Regions from separate parts of the Bacillus sp. WC2507 genome, predicted to be linked through region 2. Evidence: predicted binding sites of a transcription regulator. Region 2 holds the regulator's gene; the other holds the start of a gene.
What was found. The regulator CtsR, encoded in region 2, represses protease genes until heat stress. The targets are predictions, from matches to a motif close to ATGGTCAATAAAGGTCAAACA.
Positions count from the first base shown of each region.

Region 1: a site for CtsR is predicted at 1,520-1,540, ahead of clpB (ATP-dependent chaperone ClpB). Genes of this name have one in related genera too.

Region 1 covers NZ_JBQXPN010000001.1:4,457,192-4,463,149, forward strand. Annotated here, with positions in the region: gene clpB (ATP-dependent chaperone ClpB) at 1-1,502, opposite strand, end outside; gene ACUN28_RS23515 (YjzC family protein) at 1,714-1,893, opposite strand; gene ACUN28_RS23520 (Cof-type HAD-IIB family hydrolase) at 2,386-3,195, shown strand; gene ACUN28_RS23525 (hypothetical protein) at 3,301-3,441, shown strand; gene ACUN28_RS23530 (DUF3813 domain-containing protein) at 3,442-3,639, shown strand; gene ACUN28_RS23535 (YitT family protein) at 3,665-4,522, opposite strand; gene ACUN28_RS23540 (DUF3941 domain-containing protein) at 4,623-4,754, shown strand; gene prsA (peptidylprolyl isomerase PrsA) at 4,885-5,742, shown strand; gene ACUN28_RS23550 (CvfB family protein) at 5,794-5,958, opposite strand, start outside.
Region 2 covers NZ_JBQXPN010000001.1:186,004-191,961, reverse strand. Annotated here, with positions in the region: rRNA gene ACUN28_RS01125 (23S ribosomal RNA) at 1-913, shown strand, start outside; rRNA gene rrf (5S ribosomal RNA) at 963-1,078, shown strand; gene ctsR (transcriptional regulator CtsR) at 1,286-1,747, shown strand; gene ACUN28_RS01110 (UvrB/UvrC motif-containing protein) at 1,921-2,469, shown strand; gene ACUN28_RS01105 (protein arginine kinase) at 2,474-3,538, shown strand; gene clpC (ATP-dependent protease ATP-binding subunit ClpC) at 3,561-5,958, shown strand, end outside.

The DNA of each region.
Region 1 (5,958 bases), 4.3 Mb from region 2:
GCTTTATTTAAATCGTAATTACCTTCTGCTTCTTCTAATTCACGGCGCAGTCGCTCTAAATGTTCACGTAAGTCACGAACTTTGTGAATATCTTCTTTTTCTTTCTCCCATTTCGCTCTCATACCACTTGCAACTTCTTTTAAATCCGATAATTCACGTTGCAATGTTTTGAGACGTTCTTGGCTACCAAAGTCCTTCTCTTTTCCAAGAGCCGCTTCTTCAATTTCCAGCTGCATAATGCGGCGCGTTACTTCATCTAATTCTGTCGGCATAGAATCAATTTCTGTACGAATTGTTGCGCACGCTTCGTCAACAAGATCGATCGCTTTATCAGGTAAGAAGCGATCTGAAATATATCGATCTGATAAAACAGATGCTGCTACAATCGCGCGGTCATGAATATTTACACCGTGATAAATTTCAAAACGCTCTTTTAATCCACGTAAAATGGAAATTGTATCTTCAACAGTTGGTTCTTCTGCTAATACTTGTTGGAAACGTCTTTCTAGCGCTGGATCTTTCTCAATATATTTACGATATTCATCTAACGTTGTCGCCCCGATACAATGCAATTCACCACGCGCAAGCATCGGTTTTAACATATTTCCTGCGTCCATCGCACCTTCTGTTTTACCAGCGCCGACGATTGTATGAAGTTCATCAATGAATAATAAAATGCGGCCTTCACTCTTTTTAATTTCATTTAATACCGCTTGCAGACGCTCTTCAAATTCACCGCGGAATTTTGCTCCAGCTACAAGCGCACTCATATCTAACGCAAAGATTGTTCTATCTTTTAATCCTTCAGGTACATCCTTCTTTACAATACGCTGTGCTAATCCTTCAACGATTGCTGTTTTACCAACACCTGGCTCACCAATTAAAACCGGGTTGTTTTTCGTTTTACGTGAAAGGATACGAATGACGCGGCGAATTTCACTATCACGGCCGATTACAGGGTCAATTTTCCCCGCTCTTACTTCCGCCACTAGATCACGGCCATATTTTTCTAACGCTTCATAAGTTGCTTCTGGATTTTGACTAGTCACTCTTTGATTCCCCCGAACTGTCATTAAAGACTGTAATAAGTTGTCTTTCGTAATATGAAATCTTGTAAGTAATTGATTTATATCGCCTTTTTCTTCAGCAAAAGCAAGCAATACATGTTCAACTGAAATGTAGTCATCTTGCAATTTCTCTGCTTCTTTTCCTGCTCTTACAAGTAGTTGTTGCAGAGCACCTGTTATATATAATTTGCCCGCTTCTGCTCCGCTTCCCGTTACAGAAGGCTTTTTCTTAATTAAACTTTCGGCGCCTTGCTTTAACGCTTCTATATCGACATTCATTTTTTGAAAAATACGTACTGCTAACCCATCTTGCTCTTCTAATAATGTAAACAAGAGATGAACAGTATCTACTTCTTGATGATGATGAGACACCGCTAAAGATTGGGCACTCATAATCGCCTCTTGTGTTTTTGTTGTCATTTGATTTAAGTCCATCTTTACAGCCCTCCAAATGTTTGACTTTCTTTGACCTTTGATTTGATTATACGCCAACTGACTTTTTTATACAATAATTTTGCTTATGTATTTTCAAACTTATTATTGGAAAAAAGAAAAGTGCGCATGCATGATACAATTGAAAAATATACGGTAAATGAAATTATAACGTGTAATGACAAAAAAGCCGCAATGATGATTGCGGCTCCTTTTACGGTTTTCTTTTATATGTCCACTGACGGTTATGATTCGTGTTCTCTGGAAACTTTTCACCGGCAGTTAATTGTACCATTTGGGGATTTTTCACCATACTTCCCGTTTCACCAATTTCTACGTAAATGCCATCATTTGGCGCTTTTTGTCCAGAACGAAACCTGCGATTTTGTCCCATCTTCATTCTCCTTCCATGACGTCTTGCCTCATTAGTATATCCATTTTAAAAGAAAGCTTTTCTGTCATGTTTAGGAAACAAGTACTACATCTCGTTCTTGTACATATATATGAATGACACAAGTGTAAGCAGGGATTTCTTCCCTATTTGTAGAAAAAAAAGAAACCAACCTACTCTAGGCTAGTTTCAAAGGAGAGTCAAACATATACGAGAAGATTACATGTTCATTATAAGCCTCCTCATACGAGCAATGTAACCCTTTTCACAATTTGTACATAATGAAAGAAACATTGTTTGAACTTTCTAAAAAGATGTTGACTTTTCCTAATTTCCAGCGAGAAATAGTAGACACCACAGCACTTCGAGACGTAAGATGGATATATAGTGAAATTCCCATCTATGGTGGTATCACCCAGTTTAACCTCTTATTTCTGCATATTAAAAAACGGAAATACAGATAAAAACAAAAAAATTATTATAAGAGGTGAAATTATGAAAAAACAGCATTTAATCGCATTAGACTTAGACGGCACTTTATTAACAGACAACAAAATAATTTCTACTCGAACGAAACATACAATTGCAAAAGCAAAGGAACAAGGACATATTGTCGTTATTTCAACAGGACGTCCATTCCGCGCTAGTTTTGATTACTATAAAGAACTTGGTCTTAACACACCAATCGTAAACTTTAATGGCGCTTACGTACATCACCCTCTTGATTCAAAGTGGGGTACACATCACTCACCTCTCGAGCTAGCAACAGCTCAAGAAATTGTCCGAGCTTGCTTTGATTTTGGCGTGAAAAATATATACGCTGAAGTAATGGACGATGTGTATGTTCGTGAAATTGATGAAGATAAAAAACATATTTTCGAATTCGGTTCTCCAAAGATTTTTACAGGAGACTTATTAAATATTTTAAACGATCATCCAACTTGCTTATTAATCGACGCACATGACGAGCATTCCAGTGCAATTCGTCAACACTTAACTGATATGCATGCTGAAGTAATCGATCATAGAAAATGGGGCGCACCTTGGCCAATTATTGAAATTGTAAAAAGCGGGTTAAATAAAGCTGTCGGATTACAAAAAATTTCTAGTCATTACAACATTCCACAAGAACGAATTATCGCTTTCGGTGATGAAGATAACGACTTTGAAATGATTGAATTTGCTGGTCACGGCATCGCAATGGGAAATGCCATCCCTGAATTAAAATCACTTGCAAACCATACAACGTTAACGAATGAAGAAGATGGTATCGCTCTATATTTAGAAGAGGTTCTTGGGTTATAATCTAAAAATTCCCTGCTTATAGTTTCTCGCCAAACGCTCATACTATAATTAGACGCAAAAGTCAGCGCGTCGATTGTTTTCAGCTAAATAAAGGGGGTTTTTCGAATGGGTAAAAAGAACAAATCAAAACGTTTTATCCAACAAGGAGCCGATGCTGTTATGAAGCATGATGCAAGATTCCCGTACAGAGGTACATTAGCTGAGGCAGAAAAAGCGAGAAACAACTCTTCTTTTGGAGGGGTTTAAATGGGGAACTTACTATTCCAACAAGCTAGAGATGCTGTCACAAATGCCGTATCTTGTTCAAGCGGCGCTGAGCAACAAGATCTCGTATATAGAGCAAAAAACGCTTTGCACTCTGCTTATGCAAACTCTTCAACAGCTGAAAAAGTTCAGCTACGCGAAATGCAGGAGCAGTTGCAAAACATTACGAATTTACATTAAAAAAGAGGACCAGCTTTGGTCCTCTTTAATCTTTTCGAAACAATCCAAACACCCCAACCGTTTGCAGTACGTTTGTAAATGCACCTGGGTCCACTTGTTTAATAACCCTCTCTAATTCATACAATTCGTAACGAGTAATCACAATCATTAACATTTCCTTATTTTCATTTGTATAAGCACCTGTTGCCGGTATAGTTGTAATCCCCCTCACTAAGCGTGAATGAATCGCCTTGCGTACCTCTGCCCCATTCTTCGTAACGATTAATGCTGTAATCTTCACGTGACGGGTATGAATCGCATCAATAATTCTCGTTGAAACATACAACGTCAACAAAGTATATAACGCTTTTTCCCATCCATATACATAACCTGCAGCGATAATGATAATTGCATTAAAAAAGAAAAAGTATGTGCCAACAGGTTTATCTTTTATCTTAGATAAAATCATCGCGATGATATCTAAACCACCTGTAGAAGCCCCCCACTTTAAAGCAATCCCTACCCCAATTGCTGAAATTATCCCGCCAAAAATCGCATTCAATATGATGTCGTTCGAAACTGCTTTAACTGGGATAATTTCTAGAAACAAAGTCATAAATATAACGCAAAGAAAACTAAAAAAAGTAAAAGCCTTCCCAACCTTTTTCCACGCTAAAATAACGACAGGAATATTAAATAAGCTAAACAATACCCCCGTTGATATATGAATAGATAAAAAGTCGTTTAATATTTGTGATAATAATTGAGACAATCCAGCAAAACCACTCGCGTACACTTTCGCTGGCGTTAAAAATAAATTCATTCCAATCGCGTTTAACAAACCTGCGACGATTACAACGATTAACTTCTTTATAAGTTCGGTATAATTCAACTTCAAATCCATTTCTAATCCACCCTTATTATTCATGAATGCACTGCTATACATAGTCTTTACGAAAAAGGAAATGATAAACGTACAACGTTTAGAAATGGAGTTGATACATATGCCACATACAAGTGATAACGACAAAAAAGCACGCGATAATAATGCAAAGCGTACGCAAAAAAATGAACAAGAACAAAAGAATATAGAGCAAGGTAAGCGTGCCTATTCCAAAAAGACCGATCACCTTTGATTCCATCGTACACCAACAGTATTGTTGGTGTACTTTTTTTACAGTTTACGGGGAAAAAACATTAAAAATTCACTTCATGTTCACTTCTATATTCTACAATAGCGATAACATATTCGGATGAGGTGTTAGCATGAGAGGGAAACATATTTTCATTATTACTGCACTACTAAGTATATTAATGCTATCTGCTTGTGGACAAAAAAACGGCTCAACTACAGTCGCTACGGCAACAGACTCAACCATTACGAAGAGTGACTTCGAAAAGCAGTTGAAAGATCGTTATGGAAAAGACATGCTATACGAAATGATGGCACAAGACGTTATCACAAAAAAATATAAAGTATCTGACGATGATGTAGATAAAGAAGTACAAAAAGCGAAAAATCAATACGGAGATCAATTCACAGCAGTACTAGAAAACAATCGTTTAAAAGATGAAGCCGATTTCAAAAATCAAATTAAGTTCAAACTTGCTATGAATGAAGCAATTAAGAAGAGTGTTACAGAAAAAGATGTGAAAGACCACTATAAACCAGAAATTAAAGCGAGTCACATTTTAGTAAGTGACGAAAATGAAGCGAAAGAAATAAAGAAAAAATTAGATGCTGGTGCTTCATTTGAAGAATTAGCAAAGCAAGAATCACAAGATCTACTATCAAAAGATAAAGGCGGAGACCTCGGATACTTCCATTCCGGTGCAATGACACCAGAATTCGAAACAACTGCCTACAAACTAAAAATCGGCCAAGTTAGTGATCCAGTCAAATCACCAAATGGCTATCACATTATTAAACTAACTGGTAAAAAAGATTTACAACCTTACGATGAAGTAAAAGACTCCATCCGCAAAAACTTAGAAGCAGAACGTATTGCTGATCCTACATTCAGTCAAAAGTTGTTACAAAGAGAATTAAAAAAGGCAAATATTAAAATAAGTGATAATGACTTGAAAGATACATTTACTTTTGCGCATGAGCGAGGAAATTAAGAAAGCATCCCCTTATATTTCACAAAATATAAGGGGATGCTTTTATTTGCTTTATTTTTTAAAGTAAGTCCAGCCTTCTTCTTGATAAACCTTTTCTTCTTTCATCAACTTACCAAGCGCGCGCTTAAATGCAGCTTTACTCATGTTGAAACGTTCTTTAATATCTTCTGGGTGACTCTTATCCCAAAACGGCATTGCTCCGCCACGTTCTTCCAT
Region 2 (5,958 bases):
GCACTGTCTCAACCAGAGACTCGGTGAAATTATAGTACCTGTGAAGATGCAGGTTACCCGCGACAGGACGGAAAGACCCCGTGGAGCTTTACTGTAGCCTGATATTGAATTTTGGTACAGTTTGTACAGGATAGGCGGGAGCCATTGAAACCGGAGCGCTAGCTTCGGTGGAGGCGCTGGTGGGATACCGCCCTGACTGTATTGAAATTCTAACCTACGGGTCTTATCGACCCGGGAGACAGTGTCAGGTGGGCAGTTTGACTGGGGCGGTCGCCTCCTAAAGTGTAACGGAGGCGCCCAAAGGTTCCCTCAGAATGGTTGGAAATCATTCGTAGAGTGCAAAGGCATAAGGGAGCTTGACTGCGAGACCTACAAGTCGAGCAGGGACGAAAGTCGGGCTTAGTGATCCGGTGGTTCCGCATGGAAGGGCCATCGCTCAACGGATAAAAGCTACCCCGGGGATAACAGGCTTATCTCCCCCAAGAGTCCACATCGACGGGGAGGTTTGGCACCTCGATGTCGGCTCATCGCATCCTGGGGCTGTAGTCGGTCCCAAGGGTTGGGCTGTTCGCCCATTAAAGCGGTACGCGAGCTGGGTTCAGAACGTCGTGAGACAGTTCGGTCCCTATCCGTCGTGGGCGTAGGAAATTTGAGAGGAGCTGTCCTTAGTACGAGAGGACCGGGATGGACGCACCGCTGGTGTACCAGTTGTTCTGCCAAGGGCATAGCTGGGTAGCTATGTGCGGAAGGGATAAGTGCTGAAAGCATCTAAGCATGAAGCCCCCCTCAAGATGAGATTTCCCATAGCGTAAGCTAGTAAGATCCCTGAAAGATGATCAGGTTGATAGGTTCGAGGTGGAAGCATGGTGACATGTGGAGCTGACGAATACTAATAGATCGAGGACTTAACCATATAATATGAAGCAAATGTTATCTAGTTTTGAAGGAATATGCCTTCATAGTTTGGTGATGATGGCAGAGAGGTCACACCCGTTCCCATACCGAACACGGAAGTTAAGCTCTCTAGCGCCGATGGTAGTTGGGACCTTGTCCCTGTGAGAGTAGGACGTCGCCAAGCAACTAAACACGAGTCAAATGACTCGTGTTTTTTCGTGTTTTCTTTTATAATCCATAGTAAGTAAAAAATGTGTTTAAATTATTATTATTTTGATTAAATACAGGGGAATGTGGCTAGGATAGTGAATAAGCAAAAGAGTTGCAAATTTTATTAATACGTATATAATTAAAGTCAAAGATAGTCAAAGTCAATAAAGGTGGCGGATAAATGAGAAATATATCTGATATCATTGAGCAATATCTAAAGCAAGTTATTGACTTAAGTAATAATAATGTGATTGAAATCAAAAGAAATGAGATTGCGGATCAATTCGAGTGCGTACCATCTCAAATCAATTATGTAATCAATACCCGTTTTACGTTAGAAAGAGGATTTGTAGTAGAAAGTAAACGTGGTGGAGGAGGTTACATTCGCATTATAAAAGTCAAACTGCATGACGATATAGACATTATTGATCAAATGCTTCATATGATTGATCATAGCGTTGCGCAAGGAAATGCAGAGAGTATGATTATACGTTTAATAGAAGAGGGAATCATAACAAATCGTGAAGCTAAACTTATGTTAAGTGTACTAGATCGCTCTGTATTATCAATGGATGTTCCTTCTCGAGATGAACTTAGGGCTCGAATATTATGCGCAATGTTAAGAACACTGAAATATAAATAAATACAGCTTTTGTAAAAGAATGATAACTAAAAGATAAGGCAGTTAAATATTGTAGAAGTTTTGAAAAAAGAACACGCACTTTTATTTAAACGAATAAAGGAAAGTGAACAATCTAGTAATGTATGAAAAGTACTATGAGATAGATCGTTCCTGTTGTAAAGGTGGGGATAGTGATGACTTGTCAAAACTGTAATATAAGACCAGCAACTTTACATTATACAAAAGTAATCAACGAAAAGAAGACGGAAGTTCATCTTTGTGAGCAATGTGCAGAACAAAGTGGCTATACGTCTTTCTTTCAATCATCGCAGTCTAGCTTTTCATTCCATGATTTATTTGCTGGGTTATTACACGGTGAATCAACAATGTTTGAAGAAGGCAAAAATGGATTTTCAAATAAAAGTATATTAAGGTGTCCAGATTGTAAGATGACATACGAGCAATTTACAAAGGTGGGACGCTTTGGATGTGCCTCTTGTTACGATACATTTAAGGAACATTTAAAGCCATTATTAAAACGTCTTCACGGCGGGCATACAGATCATTGTGGAAAAATTCCGGAACGTATAGAAGGAAATATTCACTTAAAGAAAGAATTAGATGAACTAAAACTCATTCTGAAACAATACGTACAGAAAGAGGAGTTTGAGAAAGCTGCTGAGGTAAGGGATAAAATTCGAGGTCTTGAAAATCAGCTTAGTGAGCATAGAGAGGGGGAATAGTTCTATGTCACTGGACAAAATTATGAATGAAGCGATTAGTCCATGGATGAAGGGGGATGGCCCTGATTCTGATATTGTTTTAAGTAGTCGAATTCGTTTGGCTCGTAATTTTAAAAAATATCAATTCTCTACTATGCAAAATGAAGAAGAAGCTAAACAGATTCATGAATTATTTAAAAAGGAATTTATAAATAAAACGGTAGAACCTTTTGGAGAGTTTGAACTATTAAAAATGAATGAATTAACGCCTCTTCAAAGGAGAGTATTAGTTGAAAAGCATTTAATTAGCCCCAACCTTGCAGGTACAGAATATGGAGCATGCCTATTGTCAGAAAATGAACATATTAGTGTCATGCTTAATGAAGAAGACCATATTCGGATTCAGTGCTTATTTTCAGGGTTGCAGTTATCAGAGGCTCTTCAAAGTGCCAATCAAATAGATAATTGGATAGAGGAAGAGGTTGAATATGCTTTTGATGAATCACTTGGATATATTACGAGTTGTCCTACTAACGTCGGTACAGGATTAAGGGCTTCCGTAATGATTCACTTACCGGGACTCGTTTTAACGAAAAGAATTAGCCGTATTATACAAGTAATTCAAAAATTAGGGTTAGTAGTAAGAGGAATATACGGTGAAGGTAGCGAAGCGTTAGGTAATATATTTCAGGTGTCAAATCAAATGACGCTAGGAAAATCTGAAGAAGATATTATTGCAGATTTAAAGAGTGTCATTCAACAAATCATACAACAAGAAAAAATGGCTAGAGAATTAATTGTACAAAATTCAAGTATTGAGCTTGAAGATAAAGTTTATCGCTCTTATGGCATACTAGCAAACAGTCGGTTAATTCAATCTGCGGAAGCGGCCACCTGCTTATCAGATGTACGACTGGGTATTGATTTAGGATATATAAAAGGTGTATCGAGAAATATTTTGACTGAGCTAATGGTTCTTACACAACCAGGCATTTTACAACAATATGCAGGAGGACCTTTAGGACCAGAAGAAAGAGATTATCGAAGAGCAACCTTAATCCGTGAGCGATTACGTATTGAAAAAAACTAAGCGCAAGTAGGAGGCGATTTCTATGATGTTTGGAAGATTTACAGAAAGAGCACAGAAAGTATTAGCTTTATCTCAAGAGGAAGCAATTCGTATTGGGCATAATAATATTGGAACAGAACATATTTTACTTGGGCTTGTACGCGAAGGTGAAGGAATTGCAGCAAAAGCGTTAATTGCTCTTGGGTTAAGTCCAGAGAAAGTTCAAAAAGAGGTAGAAGCGTTAATTGGACGCGGAACAGAAGCTTCTCAAACGGTACATTATACACCGCGTGCGAAAAAGGTTATTGAGTTGTCTATGGATGAAGCTCGTAAATTAGGTCATTCTTACGTTGGAACAGAACATATCTTACTTGGTTTAATCCGTGAAGGTGAAGGTGTAGCAGCACGTGTTTTAAATAACTTAGGTGTTAGCTTAAATAAGGCAAGACAACAAGTATTGCAACTTCTTGGAAGTAATGAAGCAAGTTCAGGTCACCAAGGTGGTTCTTCAACAAATGCAAATACACCAACACTTGATAGTTTAGCACGTGATTTAACAGTTGTTGCACGTGAAAATCGTTTAGACCCTGTTATTGGGCGTGGTAAAGAAATTCAACGTGTAATTGAAGTTTTAAGCCGTAGAACAAAAAACAATCCTGTATTAATTGGAGAGCCTGGTGTAGGTAAAACGGCAATTGCAGAAGGATTAGCACAACAAATTGTAAATAATGAAGTTCCTGAAACTTTAAGAGATAAGCGTGTTATGACACTAGATATGGGTACAGTGGTAGCTGGAACGAAGTATCGTGGTGAATTTGAAGATCGTTTGAAGAAAGTTATGGATGAAATCCGTCAAGCAGGAAATATTATTCTATTTATTGATGAACTTCATACATTAATTGGTGCAGGTGGAGCAGAAGGTGCTATTGATGCATCGAATATTTTAAAACCATCTTTAGCTCGCGGGGAGTTACAATGTATTGGGGCGACAACGTTAGATGAATATCGCAAATATATTGAAAAAGACGCGGCTTTAGAGAGACGTTTCCAACCAATTCACGTTGATGAGCCAAGTTTAGACGAATCAACTCAAATCTTGAAAGGTTTACGTGATCGTTACGAGGCACATCACCGTGTATCTATTACAGATGATGCAATTGATGCAGCTGTAAAGCTTTCAGACCGTTATATTACAGATCGTTTCTTACCAGATAAAGCAATTGATTTAATTGATGAAGCTGCTTCAAAGGTTCGCTTACGCTCTTATACAACACCACCAAATCTAAAAGAGCTTGAAGTGAAGCTTGAGGAAATTAGAAAAGAAAAAGATGCAGCTGTACAAAGTCAAGAATTTGAAAAAGCTGCTTCCTTACGTGATATGGAACAACGCTTACGTGAGAAGTTAGAAGATACGAAGCGTCAATGGAAAGAGCAACAAGGAAAAGAAAACTCGGAAGTGACAGTAGAAGATATTGCAAATGTCGTTTCTACGTGGACTCGTATCCCGGTTTCTAAACTTGCACAAACAGAGACTGATAAATTATTAAACTTAGAATCCATTCTTCACGATCGTGTTATTGGTCAAGATGAAGCGGTAGTAGCTGTAGCGAAAGCTGTTCGTCGTGCTAGAGCAGGATTGAAAGATCCGAAACGTCCGATTGGTTCCTTTATTTTCTTAGGACCAACAGGTGTAGGTAAAACGGAGCTAGCAAGAGCATTAGCAGAATCTATGTTCGGTGATGAGGATGCAATGATTCGCATCGATATGTCTGAGTACATGGAGAAGCATTCTACCTCTCGTTTAGTTGGATCTCCTCCAGGATATGTTGGATATGAAGAAGGCGGTCAATTAACTGAGAAGGTTCGCCGTAAGCCATATTCAGTTGTCCTATTAGATGAAGTAGAGAAAGCTCATCCTGATGTGTTTAACATTTTACTACAAGTATTAGAAGATGGTCGCTTAACGGATTCTAAAGGGCGTACAGTTGATTTCCGTAATACAATTGTTATTATGACATCTAACGTTGGTGCAGACGCGTTAAAACGTAATAAACATCTTGGATTTAACGTACAAGATGAGAGCCGCGATTATTCAGATATGAAAGGTAAAGTAATGGATGAATTGAAAAAGGCATTTCGTCCAGAATTCTTAAACCGTATTGATGAAATTATCGTGTTCCATATGCTTGAGAAAAAACATATTCAAGAGATTGTAACACTTATGGTGAATCAGTTAGTGAATCGCTTAAAAGAGCAAGAGATTGAATTGCACTTAACAGAAGGAGCGATTTCAGCGATTGCTGATAAAGGGTTTGATCGTGAGTACGGTGCTCGTCCGCTTCGTAGGGCAATTCAAAAGCATGTAGAAGATAGACTATCGGAAGAACTTTTAAAAGGTGCTATTGAGAAAGGACAAAAAGTTATCTTTGATGTAGAAGGGG